4 regions of the Streptomyces sp. NPDC042100 genome follow, and region 1 is predicted to be linked to each of the others. Evidence: riboswitches for the same ligand, from Rfam matches in the RefSeq annotation. Region 1 holds a riboswitch; each other region holds the start of a gene.
What was found. A riboswitch is a leader RNA that binds a small molecule or an ion and turns the genes downstream of it on or off. The one in region 1 is predicted to bind cyclic di-AMP.

Region 1 (4,609 bases):
GACCGCACCCTGGGGAGGGCGCGGGTCCTCCCGTCGCCCTCGGGGCGGTCCCGGGTCCGTACGGGCCGGGTCCGGCCGGGGCCGGGTCCAGGCGGGAGAGCAGCGGTGGCGCGAGCGGCGGTGCGGGACGGGCCGGGCGGCGGCGGTGACGGGGTCCTCGGGCCGTACGCCCTCGCCCGCCGGTTCATCCGGGCGCTGCCGCCGCTGATCATCGTGGGCGGTGTCTGCTTCGACCTGGCGACCCCGCCCGAGTACACGGCGGCGCCGCTGTTCTCGGCGGCGCCGCTGATCGCCGCCCCCTTCTTCTCCACGCTGACCACGCTGCTCACGGGCGTCGCCGCCGTCTTCGCCAGCGTCGGGCTGCACGTCTACAACGGCACCTCCGACCACATCCCCTCGCTCACCGAGACGCTGACGGTGCTGACCGTCTCGGCGCTGGCGATGCTGATCAACCGGGTGGTGCGGCGCAGCGGCGAGCGGCTGGCCTCGGCGCGGGTGATCGCGGAGACGGCGCAGAGGGCGGTGCTGCCGCAGCCCGCCGAGCGGATCGGGGGGCTCCAGATCGCGGCGCGGTACGAGGCGGCGGAGGCGGACGCGTTCATCGGCGGCGACCTGTTCGCCGTACAGGACACGCCGTACGGGGTGCGGCTGGTCGTCGGCGACGTGCGGGGCAAGGGGCTCGACGCGGTGGAGGCCGTCGCGGTGGTCATCGGCGCCTTCCGCGAGGCGGCGGAGCTGGAGCCGACGCTGGAGGGCGTGGCGCAGCGGCTCGAACGGGCGCTGGACCGGGAGGGCACCCGGCGGGACGGGCTGGACGCCTTCGAGGGGTTCACGACGGCGGTCCTCGCGGAGATCCCGCGCGGCGGGGGCTTCGTACGGGTGGTGAACCGAGGGCACCCGGAGCCGCTGCTGCTGTACGGGGACGGGGCGCTGGCGCGGTTGCGGCCGAGCGAGGCGGCGCTGCCGCTGGGGATGGGGGAGCTGGCGGTGTGGCCCGACCGGGCCGACGAGACCCCGTATCCGGCGGGCGCGACGCTGCTCCTGTACACGGACGGGCTTTCGGAGGCGCGGGACGGGCACGGGGTCTTCTACGACCCGGCGGAGCGGCTGGCGGGGCGGCTCTTCCCCGGGCCCGAGGAACTGCTGGACGCGCTGGTGGCGGACGTGCGCCGGCACACGGGCGGGGGGTCGACGGACGACATGGCGCTGCTCGCGGTGAGCCGGCCGGCGGCGGGGCAGCCGGAGCGGCGGCGGACGATGCCGGTGGTGTCGCCGGGGGCGGTGCCGGACGGGAGGCTCGGGGGGACGCCCCCGACGGGTGGTGACGGCTCGTAGTCGAGGGGTGTCGCTCCGATAACAATTGATACAACGTCAGATTCCGCCTGTGACGGGAATCCCGTCTGACCGGGGGTCAACTCGGGCCATTCCCTCCCAATTCAGCTAATGATCAAGGGGAGCGGCTTGGAATCGGGAGGCCGTGTCTATTAACGTTCGATAACGCAGCGCGGTCGTCCCAGCCGTCGCAAGAGACGGCACCGTGCGCGCGCGCCGAATTCCGCAAGGGAACCGGGGAACCACCACTTGGGGTGAATCGGGCCACGTCGCACCCGTGCGGCACACCCGTAGGAGACCTTCCTGCTCCGAACCCGTCAGCTAACCCGGTAGGCGAGAAGGAAGGAAAGGAGAGCGCCTCCGTGGCGTCCGACACCCCCGCTCCCGAAGCCCCCTTCGACTCTTTCGGCGCCTATGGCGCCGCGGGCACGGGCGGGGAGGAATGGAACCCCACCGAGGAATCGATGCGGGCCCAGAACCGCGCCGGCGGCCGGCACCGGGTCGTCAAGCAGCGCTCCAACTTCGCCCGCTCCTCCACCGTCCTCGGCGTCGGCGTCATCGCCGCCGTCGGGGCGGGCGGCCTGGCCACCGCCCAGGAGAAGCCCAAGGTCTCGATAGCGCTGCCCGACCTCGGCCTGCCCGCCGCCTCCGAGCTGCCCGGCATCGGCGACCTGATCGGCGGCGGCGACGCCAAGGGCTCCGACGAGGGCACCGGGACCGCGAACGCCCCGCAGCCGCTCACCGCCCTCACCTACACGACCCCCGAGGACGGCACCACCGCCGACGCCCCGGCCGGCTCGAAGCAGCAGGCCGACGCCGGTGAGGCGCTGCGCGCCCGCATCCTCCAGCAGGCCGAGCAGCAGCAGGCCGCCGCCGACGCCGCGGAGAAGGAGGCGGCGCAGAAGGCCGCCGCCGAGAAGGCGGCGACGGAGGCCGCGGCCAAGGCCGAGGCGGCGGAGAAGGCGGCGGCCGAGGCGAAGAAGAAGGCCGAGGCGGAGGCCGCCGCGAAGGCCGAGGCCGAGCGCCTGGCCAAGCTGGCCGCCAGCTACGCGCTGCCCACCTCGTCGTACACCCTCACCTCCACCTACGGCGAGTCCGGCTCCATGTGGTCCTCCGGCTACCACACCGGCCTGGACTTCGCCGCGCCCACCGGCACCCCGGTCAAGGCCGTCCACAGCGGCACCGTGAAGTCGGCCGGCTGGTCCGGCTCCTACGGCTACCGGATCGTGCTGGAGCTCGCCGACGGCACCGAGGTCTGGTACTGCCACCTCTCCTCGATGACGGTCGGCGCGGGCCAGTCCGTCGGCACCGGCGACACCATCGGCCGCGTCGGCGCCACCGGCAACGTCACCGGCCCCCACCTCCACCTGGAGGTCCACACCCCGTCCGGCGGCGGCATCGACCCGGCCGGCTGGCTGCGGTCGAAGGGCCTGAGCGTCTGACCGCCGTCGCGGGCGGCGGGGCTGGTGGCCGGTCGGGCGGCGGGTCGAGTGGCCCGGGCGGCGGGTCCGGTGGCCGGTCCGGCGTCGCGGGCGGCGGGTCCGGTGGTGCCGGGGTCCCGGGCGGTCGGTCCGCCGTGACGGAATAGGCCCGGCGGCGCGGGGGGTTGATCACCTCATGACTTCTCTCCGCGCACTGGGCTCCTCCGACCTGCACGTCTTCCCGCTCGCCCTCGGTGGCAACGTCTTCGGCTGGAGCGCCGACGAGGCGCAGTCCTTCGCCGTCCTCGACGCCTACGCCGCCGCGGGCGGCAACTTCGTCGACACCGCCGACACGTACTCCTCCTGGGTCGAGGGCAACGAGGGCGGCGAGTCCGAGACCGTCATCGGCCGCTGGATGGCCTCCCGGGGCAACCGCGCGGACGTCCTCGTCGCGACCAAGGCCGGCGCCCACCCGCGCTTCAAGGGGCTGGCCGCGCCCACGATCAAGGCCGCCGCCGAGGAGTCGCTGCGCCGTCTCGGCACCGACTACATCGACCTCTACTACACGCACTTCGACGACGAGTCCGTGCCCGTCGAGGAGATCGTCACCGCGCTCGACCAGCTCGTGAAGGACGGCAAGGTCCGGGCCGTCGCCGCCTCCAACATCTCCCCGGAGCGGCTGCGCGCCTCGCTCGACTTCGCCGAGTCCGAGGGCCTCGCCCGGTACGTCGCCCTCCAGCCGCACTACAACCTGGTCTCCCGCGAGACCTACGAGGGCGAGCTCCTGGAGACCGCCGAGCGGGCCGGGCTCGCGGCCGTGCCGTACTTCTCGCTCGCCTCCGGCTTCCTCACCGGCAAGTACCGCCCGGGCACCGCCGTCGCCAGCGTCCGCGCCGGCAGCGCCGGGCAGCACCTGGAGACGGAGCGGGGCCGCCGGGTGCTCGCCGCGCTCGACACGGTCGCCGAGGCGCACGACGCCGAGCCCGCCACCGTCGCCCTCGCCTGGCTGGCCTCCCGCCCGACCGTCGTCGCGCCGATCGCGTCGGCCCGCACGGTCGAGCAGCTGCCCGCCCTCGTCGCCGTCGCCGACCTGGAGCTGACCGGCGCCGAGCTCGCCGCGCTCGACGAGGCCTCGGCGGTCTGATCCGCCGGGCCCGACACGCCCTAGCTGCGGTACGGGTTGTAGCCGCCGTAGTCCAGATACTGCGGCGGCGCCCAGACGCGGCCGGTGGCCCGTGCCGCGTGGCTCAGCGCGGGGGAGGCCACCTGGCGGCGCTGCCACAGGTGGTGCAGCAGCTCCTGCTCGCGGGCCGCGAAGTCCGGGGCCGCCTGGCCGAGCCCGGCCCGGTGGCGCAGGAAGGCGAGGGTGGTGGCGAAGGCCTCGTACTCGCCGACGGCCTGCGCGCCCTGCTTCCCGAACGTCCGGGCGGCGAAGCCGCGGGCCAGCGAGCGGGCCCGCATCGAGGAGAGCGCGAGCGGTTCGTCATGGGCGAGCCAGCCGGCCGCCGCGTAGGCCGGGAGCTCGCCGGATATGGTCTGCAGCTCCCTCTGCCGGCTCCATATCGCGAGCCAGGTCAGCAGGGCGAAGACCGGGACCATGAACATCCCGTACACCGCGAGGAACGCCAGCGGGTGGAAGGACGCCGACCCGTTCCACAGGGCGTGCAGGCCCATGGCGAGCAGCAGACCCGTGAGCGGCAGCAGCACCAGTCGTGTGCGGCGGAAGCGGGCGCGGGCCGCGAGCAGGGCGGCGAAGCCCAGGCCGAGCCCGGTGAGCGAGGTGAAGAGGGGGTGGGCGAACGGCGACATGATGATCCGGACGAGGAAGGTCCCGATGGTCGTGGAGCCGAGGCCGG
Region 2 (4,609 bases), on a different contig from region 1:
TCCTTCTCTTCGCGGGCTTCGAGACCACCGTCAACCTGATCGGCAACGGCGTGTACGCGCTGCTGCGCGAGCCGGAGCAGCGGGCGCGGCTCCAGGAGTCGCTCGCGGCGGGCGAGACCGGGCTCCTGGAGACGGGCGTCGAGGAGCTGCTGCGGTACGACGGTCCGGTCGAGATGGCGACCTGGCGGTTCGCCACCGAGGCGCTCACGCTGGGCGGCCAGGAGATCCCGGCGGGCGACCCGGTCCTGGTGGTGCTGGCCGCCGCCGACCGCGACCCGGCGCGCTTCGAGGAGCCGGACACGCTGGATCTGGCGCGCCGCGACAACCAGCACCTCGGCTACGGGCACGGCATCCACTACTGCCTGGGGGCGCCGCTGGCCCGCCTCGAAGGGCAGACGGCGCTGGCGACCCTGCTGACTCGCCTGCCGGACCTGCGACTTGGGGCCGATCCGGCGGAACTGCGGTGGCGCGGGGGCCTGATCATGCGTGGCCTGCGCACGCTTCCGGTGGAGTTCAGCGCTTCCCACAAGGCCGCGCGCGGCTGAGCTCCGGGGCAGCGTCTTCCGACGGGCTTTCCGAGGGGCTTCCCGGCAAGCTTTCTGACGGGTCGTCAGGAATGTGATCTTCGCGTGATCTCCGCTGCATCGACTTGTGACTCACGTTCGAATGCCGCTACGTTCACCGGCAGTCTCAGCAGTCACGCGAAAGGCAGTCCGTATGCGCTCCGGGAACGGACGACACCGCAGACCCCGTCAGGCCCCCGCCATCGTCGTCGCGGCGGGTGTCACAGGCTCGGCCATCGCCCTGCCGCTGCTCGCGGCAGGCTCCGCCGCCGCGGCGGACGCACCGACCTGGGACCGGGTCGCGGAGTGCGAGTCGGGCGGCGCGTGGAGCGCCAACTTCGGCAACGGGCTCTACGGCGGTCTCCAGTTCACCCAGGAGGGCTGGGAGCGCCACGGCGGCCTGGCGTACGCGCCGAGCGCCGACCTCGCCAGCCGCGCGCAGCAGATCGCGATCGCGGACCACGCCTTCGCCGCGGGGGACACCCAGTGGGCCACCTGCGCGCCGATCGCGGGCCTGACGAAGGACGGCCGCGCGCCCGCCGTGAACCCCGGGCCCGCCGTGCGGCCGAAGACCTCCACCGGCCCGGTCGCCGAGTCCAACCGGACCGACGGCACCCCGGCCGGCTCCGGGGGGACCACCACCACCCCGGCCACCCCGGTGACCCCGGCCACCCCGGCCACGCCCTCGGGCGGCACCACGACCCCGCCCGCGACCCCGGGCACCCCTGACGGCTCGACGGCCCCGGACCCGACCGGCACGCCCGGGGCCCCGGACCCGACCGGCACGCCCGGGACCCCGGGCGCGCCGGGCACGGCCGACCCGACGGATCCGGCCACCCCCGGTTCCGGCAAGCACCGGGGTGACGCCGCATCGGAAGAAGCGGGCAATCCGGACACCACGCCCGAATCCGGGCGCCACGCGGCCCCGGGTGACGGGTCGGCGGACGGTGCGGCGGACGGCGGCCAGGGCGCCGAGAGCGCCGTCGCGGGGAGCAAGACGGACAACTCCGGCAATGCGGTCAAGGCTGACGAATACACCGTCAGGCCGGGTGACAGTCTGTCGGACATCGCACAGGAGAACGCGCTGCCTGGCGGCTGGACCGCGCTCTACGACGCCAACAAGAAGACGGTCGGCGCCGACCCCGACCTCATCCTCCCTGGTCAGAGCCTTGAGTTGACGTCAGGAAAGACGGCGGCGGCGGAGTAGTCCGTACCTGAATGTCCGTTATGAGTAAGTGAGGCATGGGTCTCTCTTGCCGAACTGGCGTGTCACGTCCGCAAACTTTGCTGAGGTCGCCCCTCACCTGCGGAAACGCCCCGCATCGGGGAGCAAGTAGGGGCGATTTCACCGGGTTGATGGTCTTTGAACTTCCGCCGGGTCTATGTCTACGGTCATCACCGCTCGCCACCGCGGGCCCCGTCGACCGGTACGCCGAATCCTGCCGCCGACCGACGGGAAGTCGTCGCTGTCAAGCGCCGAAGGCAGGAGCGGGGGACCCAAGGTAAGTGCCGGCCCCGGCCGTTGAGACAGACGGCCGACGATCGGCTTGGGGTGAAGCCGCGTGCAAGGACACGCGGCCGGGCAACTCACTCGCCCGAACCCGACAGCTCACCTCGTAGGCGTCGGTGAGGAGAATTCCCATGCTGTTTTCCGGCAACAAGGGCAAGCACCGTCGTCCCTCCAAGGCCACCCGCGTCGCCACGCTCGTCGGCGTCACCGGTGTCGCCGTCGCCGCCCCGCTGATGACCGCGGGCACCGCCTCGGCCGCCACCGCCTCCGAGTGGGACCGCGTCGCCCAGTGCGAGTCCGGCGGTAACTGGTCCATCAACACCGGCAACGGTTACTACGGCGGCCTGCAGTTCTCGGCCTCCACCTGGGCCGCGTACGGCGGCACCGCCTACGCCCCGACCGCCAACCAGGCGTCGAAGTCCCAGCAGATCGCCATCGCCGAGAAGGTCCTCGCGGGCCAGGGCAAGGGCGCGTGGCCGAGCTGCGGCGTGGGCCTCTCCGGCGCCTCGTACAACGGCGGCTCCGCGTCGACGGGCTCCAGCTCGTCCTCCTCCTCTTCTTCCTCTTCTTCGTCGTCTTCCTCTTCTTCGTCGAAGCGCTCCGCCGAGCGGCCGACGACCCGAAGCGAGCAGCGCCAGGCGCCGAAGACCACGCCGAAGAAGACCGTCTCCAAGAAGACCGTCACCACCCCCACCGGCAAGACGGTCAAGAAGGGCGACGGCGAGTACAAGGTCGCCGCCGGCGACACCCTGAGCAAGATCGCCCAGGCGCACGGCGTCAAGGGCGGCTGGGCCAAGCTCTTCGAGCTCAACAAGGACGTCGTCGAGAACGCCGACCTGATCTACCCGGGCCAGCAGCTCCACCTGAAGTGAGCCTGACGACCCACCCGCGGTGACCACCCCGGTCCGGAGTGCCCTTCCCCCGTGCGCTCCGGACCGGGGTTTCCCCGTTCCAGGCCCTTACCGGTGAGTAGTAAGGGGCCTTTCGTCCCTAGATGGGTGCCGTTGGGTCCTTTTTCGTCCCAGGGGGCGGGCGTCCGGCTGGCCGGAGCGCCAGAGCCGGTTAGGCTCTTGTCGCAAGGCGAAACGAGACCTTGCACCACCGCGTCACACCCAGCGTCACATCCCAGAAGGAGATGCTCGTGCCGTCCATCGACGTCGTCGTAGCCCGGGAAATCCTGGACTCCCGAGGCAACCCCACGGTCGAGGTCGAGGTCGGCCTCGACGACGGCAGCACCGGCCGTGCTGCCGTTCCGTCCGGTGCCTCCACCGGTGCCTTCGAGGCCCTTGAGCTCCGTGACGGTGACCCCAACCGTTACCAGGGCAAGGGCGTCGAGAAGGCCGTCCTCGCGGTCATCGAGCAGATCGGCCCGGAGCTCGTCGGCTACGACGCCACCGAGCAGCGCCTGATCGACCAGGCGATGTTCGACCTGGACGCCACCCCGGACAAGTCCTCGCTCGGCGCCAACGCCATCCTCGGCGTCTCCCTCGCCGTCGCGCACGCCGCCTCCGAGGCCTCCGACCTGCCGCTCTTCCGCTACCTGGGCGGCCCGAACGCGCACCTGCTGCCCGTTCCGATGATGAACATCCTCAACGGTGGGTCGCACGCCGACTCCAACGTGGACATCCAGGAGTTCATGATCGCCCCCATCGGCGCGGAGTCCTTCTCCGAGGCGCTGCGCTGGGGCACCGAGGTCTACCACACCCTCAAGTCCGTCCTGAAGACCAAGGGCCTCTCCACCGGTCTCGGCGACGAGGGCGGCTTCGCCCCGAACCTGGACTCCAACCGCGCCGCCCTCGACCTCATCGTCGAGGCCATCAAGCAGGCCGGCTACGTCCCGGGCAAGGACATCGCGCTCGCGCTCGACTGCGCCGCCTCCGAGTTCTACAAGGACGGCAAGTACGAGTTCGAGGGCAAGTCCCGCTCGGCCGCCGAGATGACCGAGTACTACGAGGAGCTCGTCTCCGCGTACCCGCTGGTCTCCATCGAGGACCCGCTGTTCGAGGACGACTGGGCCGGCTGGAAGGTCATCACCGACAAGCTCGGCGCCAAGGTGCAGCTCGTCGGCGACGACCTCTTCGTCACCAACCCCGAGCGCCTCGCCCGCGGCATCGAGGAGGGCTCCGCGAACGCCCTCCTGGTCAAGGTCAACCAGATCGGCTCGCTGACCGAGACCCTCGACGCCGTCGAGCTCGCCCAGCGCAGCGGCTTCAAGTGCATGATGTCCCACCGCTCCGGCGAGACCGAGGACGTCACCATCGCCGACCTGGCCGTCGCCACCAACTGCGGCCAGATCAAGACCGGCGCCCCGGCCCGCTCCGAGCGCGTCGCCAAGTACAACCAGCTGCTGCGCATCGAGGAGATCCTCGACGACGCCGCGGTCTACGCCGGCCGCAGCGCCTTCCCGCGCTTCAAGGGCTGACACCCGCTCCGCTCCGCACGTCCCCGCACCCGGTCCCGTACCGTGTGCGGGGACGTGCGTGTGAAGAGGGTCGGAAGCTACAGGGGAGGCGTGCGGGATGGCTGTGAAGGACCG
Region 3 (4,609 bases), on a different contig from region 1:
GCGGCTCTCCCCCGAGGGCCTGGCGTATTCGGACGGGCTCGGCCCCGAGCTGTTCTCTCCGGCGGTCCGGGCGGCGATGGCCGCGTACGAGGCGAAGTAGCGGGGCGCGGCGTGGATCTGACCCTGCTCTACCGGGGCCCGCTGGCCTCCTGCGACTACGACTGCCCGTACTGCCCCTTCGCCAAGCGCCGGGACAGCCGCGAGGCGCTGACGGCGGACCGGGCGGCGCTGGAGCGCTTCACGCGCTGGGCGGCGGACCGCTCCGAGGACCGGCTGCGGATCCTGTTCACCCCCTGGGGCGAGGGCCTGGTGCGGTCCTGGTACCGCCGGGCGCTGGTCGAGCTGTCCCGGCTGCCGCACGTGGAGCGGGTCGCGATCCAGACCAATCTGAGCTGCCGCACGGAGTGGCTGGACGAGGCCGACCCGGACACGGTGGCCCTGTGGTGCACCTTCCACCCGGGCCAGACCCCGTACGAGCGGTTCCTGGGCAAGTGCCGGGCGCTGGCGGAGCGGGGCGTCCGGTTCAGCGTCGGGATCGTCGGCCTGCCGGAGCACCTGGCCGCCGCGCGGCGGCTGCGGGCCGAGCTGCCGCCCGAGGTCTACCTGTGGGTGAACGCGGCGGAGGGCCACGCCTACACCGACGAGGAGGCCGGGGACTGGACGGTCCTCGACCCCCTCTTCCCGTACAGCAGGCAGCCGCACCGCTCGGCCGGGCTGCCCTGCCGCACCGGCGAGTCGGTCGTCTCGGTGGACGGCGACGGGACGGTGCGGCGCTGCCACTTCGTCAAGGCCGAGCTGGGCAATCTGTACGACGGCTCGTACCGGGCCGCGCTGCGCCCGCGCCCCTGTCCGCTCGCCGTCTGCGACTGCCACATCGGCTACGTCCACCTGGAGACGCTGCCGCTGTACGACGTGTTCGCCGGCGGGGTCCTGGAGCGGATCCCGGCCGGCCGGCCCGGGGCCCCTACAGGGGCATAAGGTCGGGGCGCTTGGCCTCGACGTGGTCGCCGGAGCTCTCGCCGCGCAGCCTGCGCCCGATCCACGGGACCAGATACTCCTTGGCCCAGTGGATGTCGTCCTTGCGGACCTCCAGGGTGCCGCGCGGCGGCCGCGGCGGCCACGACTGGTCCGGGTCGGCCGGCACCGGCAGGCCGAGCACCTGGGCGGCGCGCAGCGCGACCCGGGTGTGCCCCTCCGCCGACAGGTGGAGCCGGTCGTCGTCCCAGGCGCGCCGGTCCTGGACGGACCGGAGCGACCACAGGTCGAGCACCGGGCACTCGTAGCGGTCGGCGATGGCCCGGACGTGCGCGGTGTAGGTGGCGATCTTCCCGCGCAGGTGCTTGAGGACCGGCACGTCGCGGGTGTCGAAGCCGGTCGTCACCATCACGGTGCCCACGGCGGAGGTCAGGTCGGCGACCGCGCGCTCGAAGCGCTCGGCGACGTCGTCGGGGTCGGTGCCGGGGCGGATGATGTCGTTGCCGCCCGCGCAGAAGGTCACCAGGTCGGGGGCGAGTTCCTTCGCCCTCGGGACCTGCTCCGCGACGATCTGGTCCAGAAGGCGTCCTCGCACCGCCAGGTTGGCGTAGCGGAAGGCGTCGTGCTCCGGAAGCTGGTCCGCGAGCAGGACCGCGAACCGGTCCGCCCAGCCGACGTACGTCCCGTCGGGCCCGGGGTCGCCGACGCCCTCCGTGAAGCTGTCACCGATCGCCGCGTACGACCCGAATGCGTTCTTGTCTGGTGTTCTCGAATCGTCTGCCACGGGAGCACATCTTTCCTTCACCGATGTGACCTACGCGACCGTAAGGAGGGGTTGACGGCGGGTGACATATGCCACCACTAAAGATTCTCCCAAGTCGGAATAGCCCGGAGGCCCGGCACACGGGTGCCGGGCCTCGGGGTGGAATCCGTGGTGCGGGGCGGTTCAGACGCCGACCCCATGCTGGCGCAGGACGGCCAGCGGGTCGATGTCGGAGCCGTACTCCGGCCCGGTGCGCATCTCGAAGTGCAGGTGCGGGCCGGTGACGTTGCCGGTCGCGCCGGAGAGGCCGATCTGCTGGCCGCCGCTGACGGTCTGGCCGGCGGAGACGGACAGCGAGGAGAGGTGGCCGTACTGGGAGAAGGTGCCGTCGGTGTGCTGGATGACGACCTGATTGCCGTAGGCGCCGCCCCAGCCGGCCGAGTAGACGGTGCCGGGGCCGACCGCGCGGACGGTGGTGCCGGTGGAGGCGATGAAGTCGACGCCGGTGTGGTAGCCGGAGGACCACATGGAGCCGGAGGCGCGGTACGGGGTGGAGACGCCGCCGCCCGCGATGGGGGTGACCCAGCCGGAGGAGGAGGACTGGCCGGCCGAGGAGGAGGACGAAGACGAAGAGGACGAAGAAGCGGAGGACGAAGAGGAGGAGGACGAGGCGGCCGGGCGCTCGGTGCCGCGCGTGGCGCGGGTGCCCTCGCCGCCGCTCTTCGCGGTGCGCTCGGGGGCGGCCTTGGGCGCCGGCGCCGCCTTGGCGGTGCTCTTCGCGGGGTTCTTGGCCCCGAGGGTGAGCTTCATGCCGGGGAGGATCAGCGAGGGGTCCTCGCCGACGACCTGGCGGTTGTCGCGGTAGAGCTTCTGCCAGCCGCCGGTCAGGCGGTGCTCGGCGGCGATCTTCGACAGGTAGTCGCCTCGGACGACGGTGTACGCCTTCGGGGCGGCGGCGGGCGCGGCGGCCGGAGCCTGGGCGGGGGCCTTGGCGGCTACGGCGACGGTGACGGCCTGCGGGGCCTTCACGGCCGGGGCGGCCTGCTCGGCGGCGTGGGCGCCGGTCGCTCCGATCAGCGGCAGGGCGACGACGGCGCCGCCGGTGCCGGCGGCGACGAACCCGCGGGTGATCGGGTTGGCCTTGGGACGGCGGTGCTTACCCTTCGCGGGCATGGCGGATTCCTCTCCGTCGCCTGCGAGGTGAGCTGTCGGGTTCGGACTGGAGCTGTCCGGCCGCGCGGTCACGCGGCTTCACCCCGAGCCGTCCTTCTTCGAGGGGCCGGCGTACTACCTGGGTCCCCCGCTCCTGCCTGATACGGGTGGTATGGGGATTCCGGTCGGCGGCAGGATTAGGCGGTCCGTCCGGATTGAGCGCGACGCTAGACGAGACGGCGGCGCCCGAACAAGCCGCGGTTTTCAGGAATGTGCGTACGGGCGGCTTTTACGGCCGGAATCGCGGTCACCCTCCGTGGATGACGTTCCCTCGATTTCCCTTTCCACAAGGGAATTCGGAAAGGTTGCCCCGCCACGGTCCGTCACGTCTATGACGCTGCTCACGCACCGGAGACCATCTCCCCTGGTATCAGGGCGCGTTATGCCTTAAGTCCCAATTCGGACCAATCGTACATTTCTGTCAGAGAGGGTGCGTCGCGGGCCTCTCACCTGGATGATTGCCCCAGGAACCGATCTCACCACGACCCCTCTCACGACCAGGAGCTTCCGTGACCCACGCGACCACCGAGCCCGAGCTGACCGGCGTACGCAACTTCCGCGACCTCGGCGGGCTGCCGACGGCGGACGGCCGGAGCGTGCGCGCCGGACGCCTCTTCCGCAGCGGTCACCTGGCGCACGCCACGACGGAGGACGCGGAGTTCCTCGCGGCCCTCGGGCTGCACACCGTCTTCGACTTCCGCAACGAGGCGGACCGGCGGATGGAGGGCGCGGACGTCGAGCTGCCGGGCGTGCGGAACGTGAACATACCGCTCAACGACCCGGCCGACGGCAAGGAGTTCTGGAAGCTGGTGCGGACCGGCGACCTGGAGCAGCTGCGCGCGATCCTGGGTGACGGCAAGGCCGCGGCCCGGATGTCCGAGTCGTACCAGAAGATGATCGTGGAGCGGACGGCCGAGCACAGCCGGATCCTGCACGACATGGCCGAGGAGAGCGTCCCGGCCCTGATGCACTGCGCCGCCGGCAAGGACCGGGCCGGGCTGTCGATCGCGATCACGCTGCTCGCCCTGGGCGTGGAGCGCGAGGCGATCGAAGCCGACTACGTGAAGTCGAACGAGCCGCACCGCCGCTACAAGGTGCGGCGTGAGTCCGAGGCGGCGGACGCCATGTCCCCGGCGGTGATGGAGCTGCTGAGCCCCCTCTTCGACGCGCGCGTCGAGTACCTGCGGGCCGCCTTCGCGACCATCGAGGAGACCTGGGGCTCGGTGGAGAGCTACCTGTCCGAGGGGCTGCGGCTCGCCCCGGAGACCCGGGACCGGCTGCGCGGGCGCCTGCTCGCCGAGGCGTAGCCGCCGCCCGCTACTGGTTCTGGCCGCCCATCGCGAAGAGCAGGTAGAGGAAGCCGGCGAAGAGGTGACCGGCGATGAGGTAGGCGAACAGGCGGAGCACCAGCCCCTTGGGGAACTTGCCGTTGCCGCGCTCCTCGCCGGTGTCCGGTACGGAGTTCGCAGGAAGCTCGGACATGTCGGTCCTTTCCACGGTCGGGTACACGGGGTCAGCGCCGGTGCGGGGTGCCGTCGCCGAGGCACAGCTCGGCGACGGGACTCTGCATCAGGGTGTGGACGAAGAGCAGCTCGGCCCCGGCGCGGGTGGCGGCGCCGATCCGGTGCGGGGTGAGCGAGTCGAAGTGCGCGCTGTCCC
Region 4 (4,609 bases), on a different contig from region 1:
CGAGCAGCCGGGGCGCCCGGCCCGCCGCGACGTGCACGGGCGGCGGGTGCCCGGCGTTCGCGACGCGGCAGCTCCCGCTGTACGGGTCGTACACGGCGCACACGCAGGTGGCCATCGCCTCGTCCAGCTCGGCCGCGGTGCGGTCCAGGTGCTCCAGGACCACGGCGGGCGCGAGGCCGAGCGAGGCGAGGGTGCGGGCCGCGGTGCGCAACTGGCCCATGGTCGCGGCCGCGTTGATGCCGCTGCCCATGACGTCGCCGACCACGAGCGCCGTCTTGCCGTCGGGCAGCGGGATCGCGTCGAACCAGTCGCCGCCGACCTCGACCGACTCCGACGCGGGCTGGTAGCGGTAGGCGACGTCGAGGCCGTTGAGCCGGGGCGGCCCGTGCGGCAGCAGGTGCCGCTGGAGGGCCAGGGCGGCCTGGCTCTGGTGCCGGTACCAGCGGGCGTTGTCGATGGCGACGGCCGCGCGGGCGGCCAGCTCCCCGGCCAGCAGGACGTCGTCCTCGTCGAAGGGCACCGAGTTCCGGGCCCGTTTCAGGTCCAGGACGCCCAGCACGACGCCTCGGGCGCGCAGCGGGACGGCGAGGTAGGAGTGGATGCCCGCCCGGCGCAGCAGCGCGGCGGTGGCCTCCCCGCTGGCGATCCGGGGCAGGTCGGCGTCGGTGACGTGCCGCACGAGGACCGGCCGGCCGGTGCGGGCGCACTGGGTGACCAGCCGCTCGGCGCCGTAGCGGGCGGGCTCGCCCACCGGGTCGGCGGCCTCCTGCGCCGGGGTGGGGTACGCGGCCTTGACCGCGAGGGCCCGGAACACGGCCGGGCCCGAGGTCCGGGCGGGGCCGGGCTGGGTGAGGATGTCCTCCAGGACGTCCACGGCCGCGATGTCGGCGAACTCGGGCACCACGAGGTCCGCCAGCTCGTGCGCGGTCAGGTCCAGGTCGAGGGTGGTGCCCACCCGCTCCGAGGCGTCCGCGATGACCGCCAGCCGGCGCCGGGCCCGGGCCGCGGTCCTGGCCGCGGCGTGCTGGTCGGTGATGTCGGTGACCGCGACGGCGGCGCCGATGACCCGGCGCTCCGGGGTCTCCAGCCGGTAGAGCGAGACCGACCACACCCGCTCCTCGCCGCCGGGCCCGCTGACGCCCCGCACGGTGCGGGAGCGGACGGGTTCGCCCGTCCGCAGGACCTCGCCGAGCGCCGCTTCCAGCGCCTCGGCGTCCGGTGAGTCGACCGCCTCCGTCACGGTCCGCCCCAGGTGCCCGGCGGCGGGCAGGCCGTCGATCCGCTCCAGCGCCGGGTTGACCAGCACGAAGCGGAGGCCGTGATCGACCACGGCGAGCCCGATGGGGGAGTGGCCGACCAGCAGCGAGGACAGCGACAGGTGCCGCTCCACCCGGCGGACGGCGGCCCGGTCCGAGGCGAGCCCGAGCGCGTAGGGGCGGCCCCGCTCGTCCTGGAGGCGCGTGGTGCGGAACTCGACCGGGACCGCGCGCCCGTCCCGGTGCCGTACGGGGAAGGCCCCGGCCCAGGGCCCGCCGCCCGAGACCACGCGGGCGAACAGGGACCGCACCCGCTCCCGGTGCCGCTCCTCGACCAGCAGGGTGACGGCGTCACGCCCCAGGGCCTCGGTGGCGGGACGGCCGAAGAGCTCTTCCGCCCGGGGGCTCCACAGGGCGATCCGGCCGTCCTCGTCGAGGAGAACGGCCGCGACCCCGAGCACGTCGAGCAGGCCGCCCGGCTCCAGGGCGAGATCGCCGTCCGCCGGGTCCGGGCCGGCAGGGAAGTCCGCCGCGCTCATCCAGACCGTGTCCCTCCTCCGCCCCGCAGCCGGCCTCTCCATCATCCCGCCGCGGAAGCGGACCGCCAGTCGTGCGGTCCGCTTCCGGTCGTCGTGCGAAGGAAAGCGGCCCGCCTCACCGCCCCAAACTAAATGGATCCGGACATATCCGTTTAAGTATTTCCTGGTGATCTGAGTCACGGCGGGCCGTGTGCGCCGCGCCCTGGCGCGGTGTCAGGCGCGGGCGCCCGGAGAAGAGTTGGCGCGTGGGATCACCACGCCGCGCCCGCCCCCTCCCGACCCTCTAAAAGATCTGCTTGCTTTTGCGAATTAGACCCTTGTTTCGGCTCTTCGGATTCGCCTACGGTCACCCGTCATCCGGGTGGAACGCCGAATCCTGCCGCCGCCTGGGCGCCACACTCACCCACCCGAACAAGGCAGGAGCGGGGGACCCGAAGGTTCGCCGCCGCCCCGAGGCCCGGGGCGGCTCGGGGTGAAGCCGCGCGGGTGCGCGGCCGGGCAGCTCCTGCCCGAACCCGACAGCTCACCTCGCAGGCGAAGGAGAGGACTTTCGCCATGCGTGGAACCGGGAAGCACCGCCGTACCAAGAGCACCCCGCTCGCCCGAGGACTGGCCGTCGTCGGCGTCACCGGCGGCGCCGCGCTCGTCCTGCCGCTCGCCGCGGCGGGCGGAGCCGCCGCCGAGACCCCGCGGACCGCACCGGCCGTGCAGGCGGTCCAGGCCGCGCACTCCGTCGCGATCGGAAAGATCGCAACGGTTCAGCAGGGTGAGAAGGTCACCTACTCCGTGGTCGCGGGGGACTCGCTCGCGAAGATCGCCCGGAAGCACCAGGTGAGCGGCGGCTGGAAGCGGCTCTACCGCGACAACCGCGCCGCCGTCGGCGCCGACCCCGGCCTCATCCACCCCGGCCTGCGCCTCTCCCTCGGCACCGGGACCGCCGCCACCGCGCCCCCCGCCGCCACCGCGACCTCCGCCACCGGCGACGGAGCCGCGCCCGCCGCCCGCCCTGCGGCCGCGCCCCGGGCCGCCACCGAGGTGGTCCAGGCGGCGGCGAAGACACCCGCGACCGCGTCCGCCGCGTCCACGGCGTCCACGGCGTCGGTCTCCTCGGCGGCGGCCTCGGCCGTCTCGTACACGGACGACCTCGACGGCTGGATCCGGGAGGCCCTCGCCATCATGGGCCGCAACGGCATCCCGGGCAGCTACGACGGCATCTACCGCAACATCATGCGCGAGTCCTCGGGCAACCCGCTCGCCGTCAACGGCTGGGACTCCAACGCCGCCGCCGGCACCCCCTCCAAGGGCCTGCTCCAGGTGATCGAGCCCACCTTCCAGGCGTACCACGTCCCCGGCACCGCCTACGACCTCTACGACCCGGTCGCCAACATCACCGCCGCCTGCAACTACGCCGCCGACCGCTACGGCTCGATCGACAACGTCTTCGGCGCCTACTGATTCCGGCCCGCCCGGCGGGCACGCCATCATGGGGTGCCACGGCCGGAAGGAGCGCTCGCATGACGGGCTGGAACGCGCAGGACATCCCCGACCAGCGGGGCCGCACCGCGGTGGTCACCGGGGCCAACAGCGGCATCGGCTACGTCACCGCCCGCGAGCTCGCCCGCGCCGGCGCGCACGTCGTGCTCGCCTGCCGAAGCGACGCCCGGGGCGAGGCGGCCCGCGACCGGCTGCGCGCCGAAGTCCCGCACGCGGAGGCGGAGTCCGCCCGGCTCGACCTGGGCGACCTCGCCTCCGTGCGCGCGTTCGCCGCCGCCCGGGCGGAGCGCTCCGACCGGCTCGACCTGCTCATCGACAACGCCGGGGTGATGGCCCTCCCGCCCGGCCGCACCGCCGACGGCTTCGAGACCCAGTTCGGGGTGAACCACCTCGGCCACTTCGCGCTCACCGGGCTGCTCATGCCCCTGCTGCTGCGCACCCCGGGCGCCCGGGTCGTCAGCCTCTCCAGCGGCTTCCACGCCCTGGCGGACCTGGACCACGACGACCTCAACGCGGAACGCGGTTACCGCCGCTGGATCGCGTACGGGCGCTCCAAGACGGCGAACCTCCTCTTCGTCCACGAACTCGCCCGCCGCCTGGCGGCCGCCGGGTCCGGCGTCGTGGCCGCCGCCGCCCACCCCGGCTACGCCGCCACCAACCTCCAGACCGCCGCGCCCCGCCAGGAGGGCCGCAGGACCGCCGCGCGGCTGATGGAGCTGGGCAACCGGGTCATCGCGCAGTCCGCCGACAGCGGCGCCCTGCCCACCCTGTACGCGGCCACCGCCCCGGGCGTGCGCCCCGACGCCTTCATCGGCCCGAGGCTGGGCTGGCGCGGCGCGCCCACCCGGTCCTGGCGGGCCCGCTGGACGCTGGACGACGCCTCCGGTGAGCGCTTGTGGGCCGCGTCCGAGGAGCTGACCGGGGTCCGCTACGACGCCCTGACGGGGACCTCGTGACGGACGCGGGCCGGCGGCCCCCGCCGCCGGCCCGGGCGCGTCAGGCCAGGAACTCCCCGTCGCGGGCCACCACGACCCCGCCGTGCACGACGAGGTCCCGGCGCGGCATGTCCACCACGACCTGCGGCAGGCACTCGCCCCGTACGAGGACGAAGTCGGCCGGCGAGCCGGGCCGCAGGTCGGCGTGGGGCAGGCCCATGACGTCGGCGCCGCCGTCGGCGGCCACGCCGTAGCAGTCCGCCAGCTCCTCGTCGAGGCGGACGTCGGTCACCCAGCCGAGCAGGTGCGCGCGGTGCATCATGTCCGCGTTGCCGAACGGGCTCCAGGAGTCGCGCACCCCGTCGGAGCCGAGTCCGACCCGTAC

Region 2: another riboswitch for cyclic di-AMP. It lies ahead of ACZ6J5_RS20490 (transglycosylase family protein); the one in region 1 lies ahead of ACZ6J5_RS24200 (M23 family metallopeptidase).
Region 3: another riboswitch for cyclic di-AMP. It lies ahead of ACZ6J5_RS11360 (LysM peptidoglycan-binding domain-containing M23 family metallopeptidase); the one in region 1 lies ahead of ACZ6J5_RS24200 (M23 family metallopeptidase).
Region 4: another riboswitch for cyclic di-AMP. It lies ahead of ACZ6J5_RS32480 (LysM peptidoglycan-binding domain-containing protein); the one in region 1 lies ahead of ACZ6J5_RS24200 (M23 family metallopeptidase).

The regions. Positions count from the first base shown of each region.
Region 1 is NZ_JBVJDK010000011.1:19,662-24,270, reverse strand. It holds gene ACZ6J5_RS24210 (MFS transporter) at 1-2, shown strand, start outside; gene ACZ6J5_RS24205 (PP2C family protein-serine/threonine phosphatase) at 106-1,335, shown strand; cyclic di-AMP (ydaO/yuaA leader) riboswitch at 1,537-1,683, shown strand; gene ACZ6J5_RS24200 (M23 family metallopeptidase) at 1,695-2,774, shown strand; gene ACZ6J5_RS24195 (aldo/keto reductase) at 2,950-3,897, shown strand; gene ACZ6J5_RS24190 (PrsW family intramembrane metalloprotease) at 3,918-4,609, opposite strand, start outside.
Region 2 is NZ_JBVJDK010000008.1:330,951-335,559, forward strand. It holds gene ACZ6J5_RS20480 (cytochrome P450 family protein) at 1-545, shown strand, start outside; gene ACZ6J5_RS20485 (LysM peptidoglycan-binding domain-containing protein) at 718-1,770, shown strand; cyclic di-AMP (ydaO/yuaA leader) riboswitch at 2,028-2,201, shown strand; gene ACZ6J5_RS20490 (transglycosylase family protein) at 2,205-2,945, shown strand; gene eno (phosphopyruvate hydratase) at 3,209-4,495, shown strand; gene ACZ6J5_RS20500 (FtsB family cell division protein) at 4,593-4,609, shown strand, end outside.
Region 3 is NZ_JBVJDK010000004.1:321,269-325,877, forward strand. It holds gene ACZ6J5_RS11345 (STM4012 family radical SAM protein) at 1-100, shown strand, start outside; gene ACZ6J5_RS11350 (STM4011 family radical SAM protein) at 112-978, shown strand; gene ACZ6J5_RS11355 (SGNH/GDSL hydrolase family protein) at 965-1,759, opposite strand; gene ACZ6J5_RS11360 (LysM peptidoglycan-binding domain-containing M23 family metallopeptidase) at 1,922-2,911, opposite strand; cyclic di-AMP (ydaO/yuaA leader) riboswitch at 2,916-3,070, opposite strand; gene ACZ6J5_RS11365 (tyrosine-protein phosphatase) at 3,460-4,257, shown strand; gene ACZ6J5_RS11370 (DUF6126 family protein) at 4,268-4,432, opposite strand; gene ACZ6J5_RS11375 (helix-turn-helix domain-containing protein) at 4,464-4,609, opposite strand, start outside.
Region 4 is NZ_JBVJDK010000020.1:32,433-37,041, forward strand. It holds gene ACZ6J5_RS32475 (SpoIIE family protein phosphatase) at 1-1,795, opposite strand, end outside; cyclic di-AMP (ydaO/yuaA leader) riboswitch at 2,190-2,347, shown strand; gene ACZ6J5_RS32480 (LysM peptidoglycan-binding domain-containing protein) at 2,351-3,250, shown strand; gene ACZ6J5_RS32485 (oxidoreductase) at 3,310-4,245, shown strand; gene ACZ6J5_RS32490 (amidohydrolase) at 4,286-4,609, opposite strand, start outside.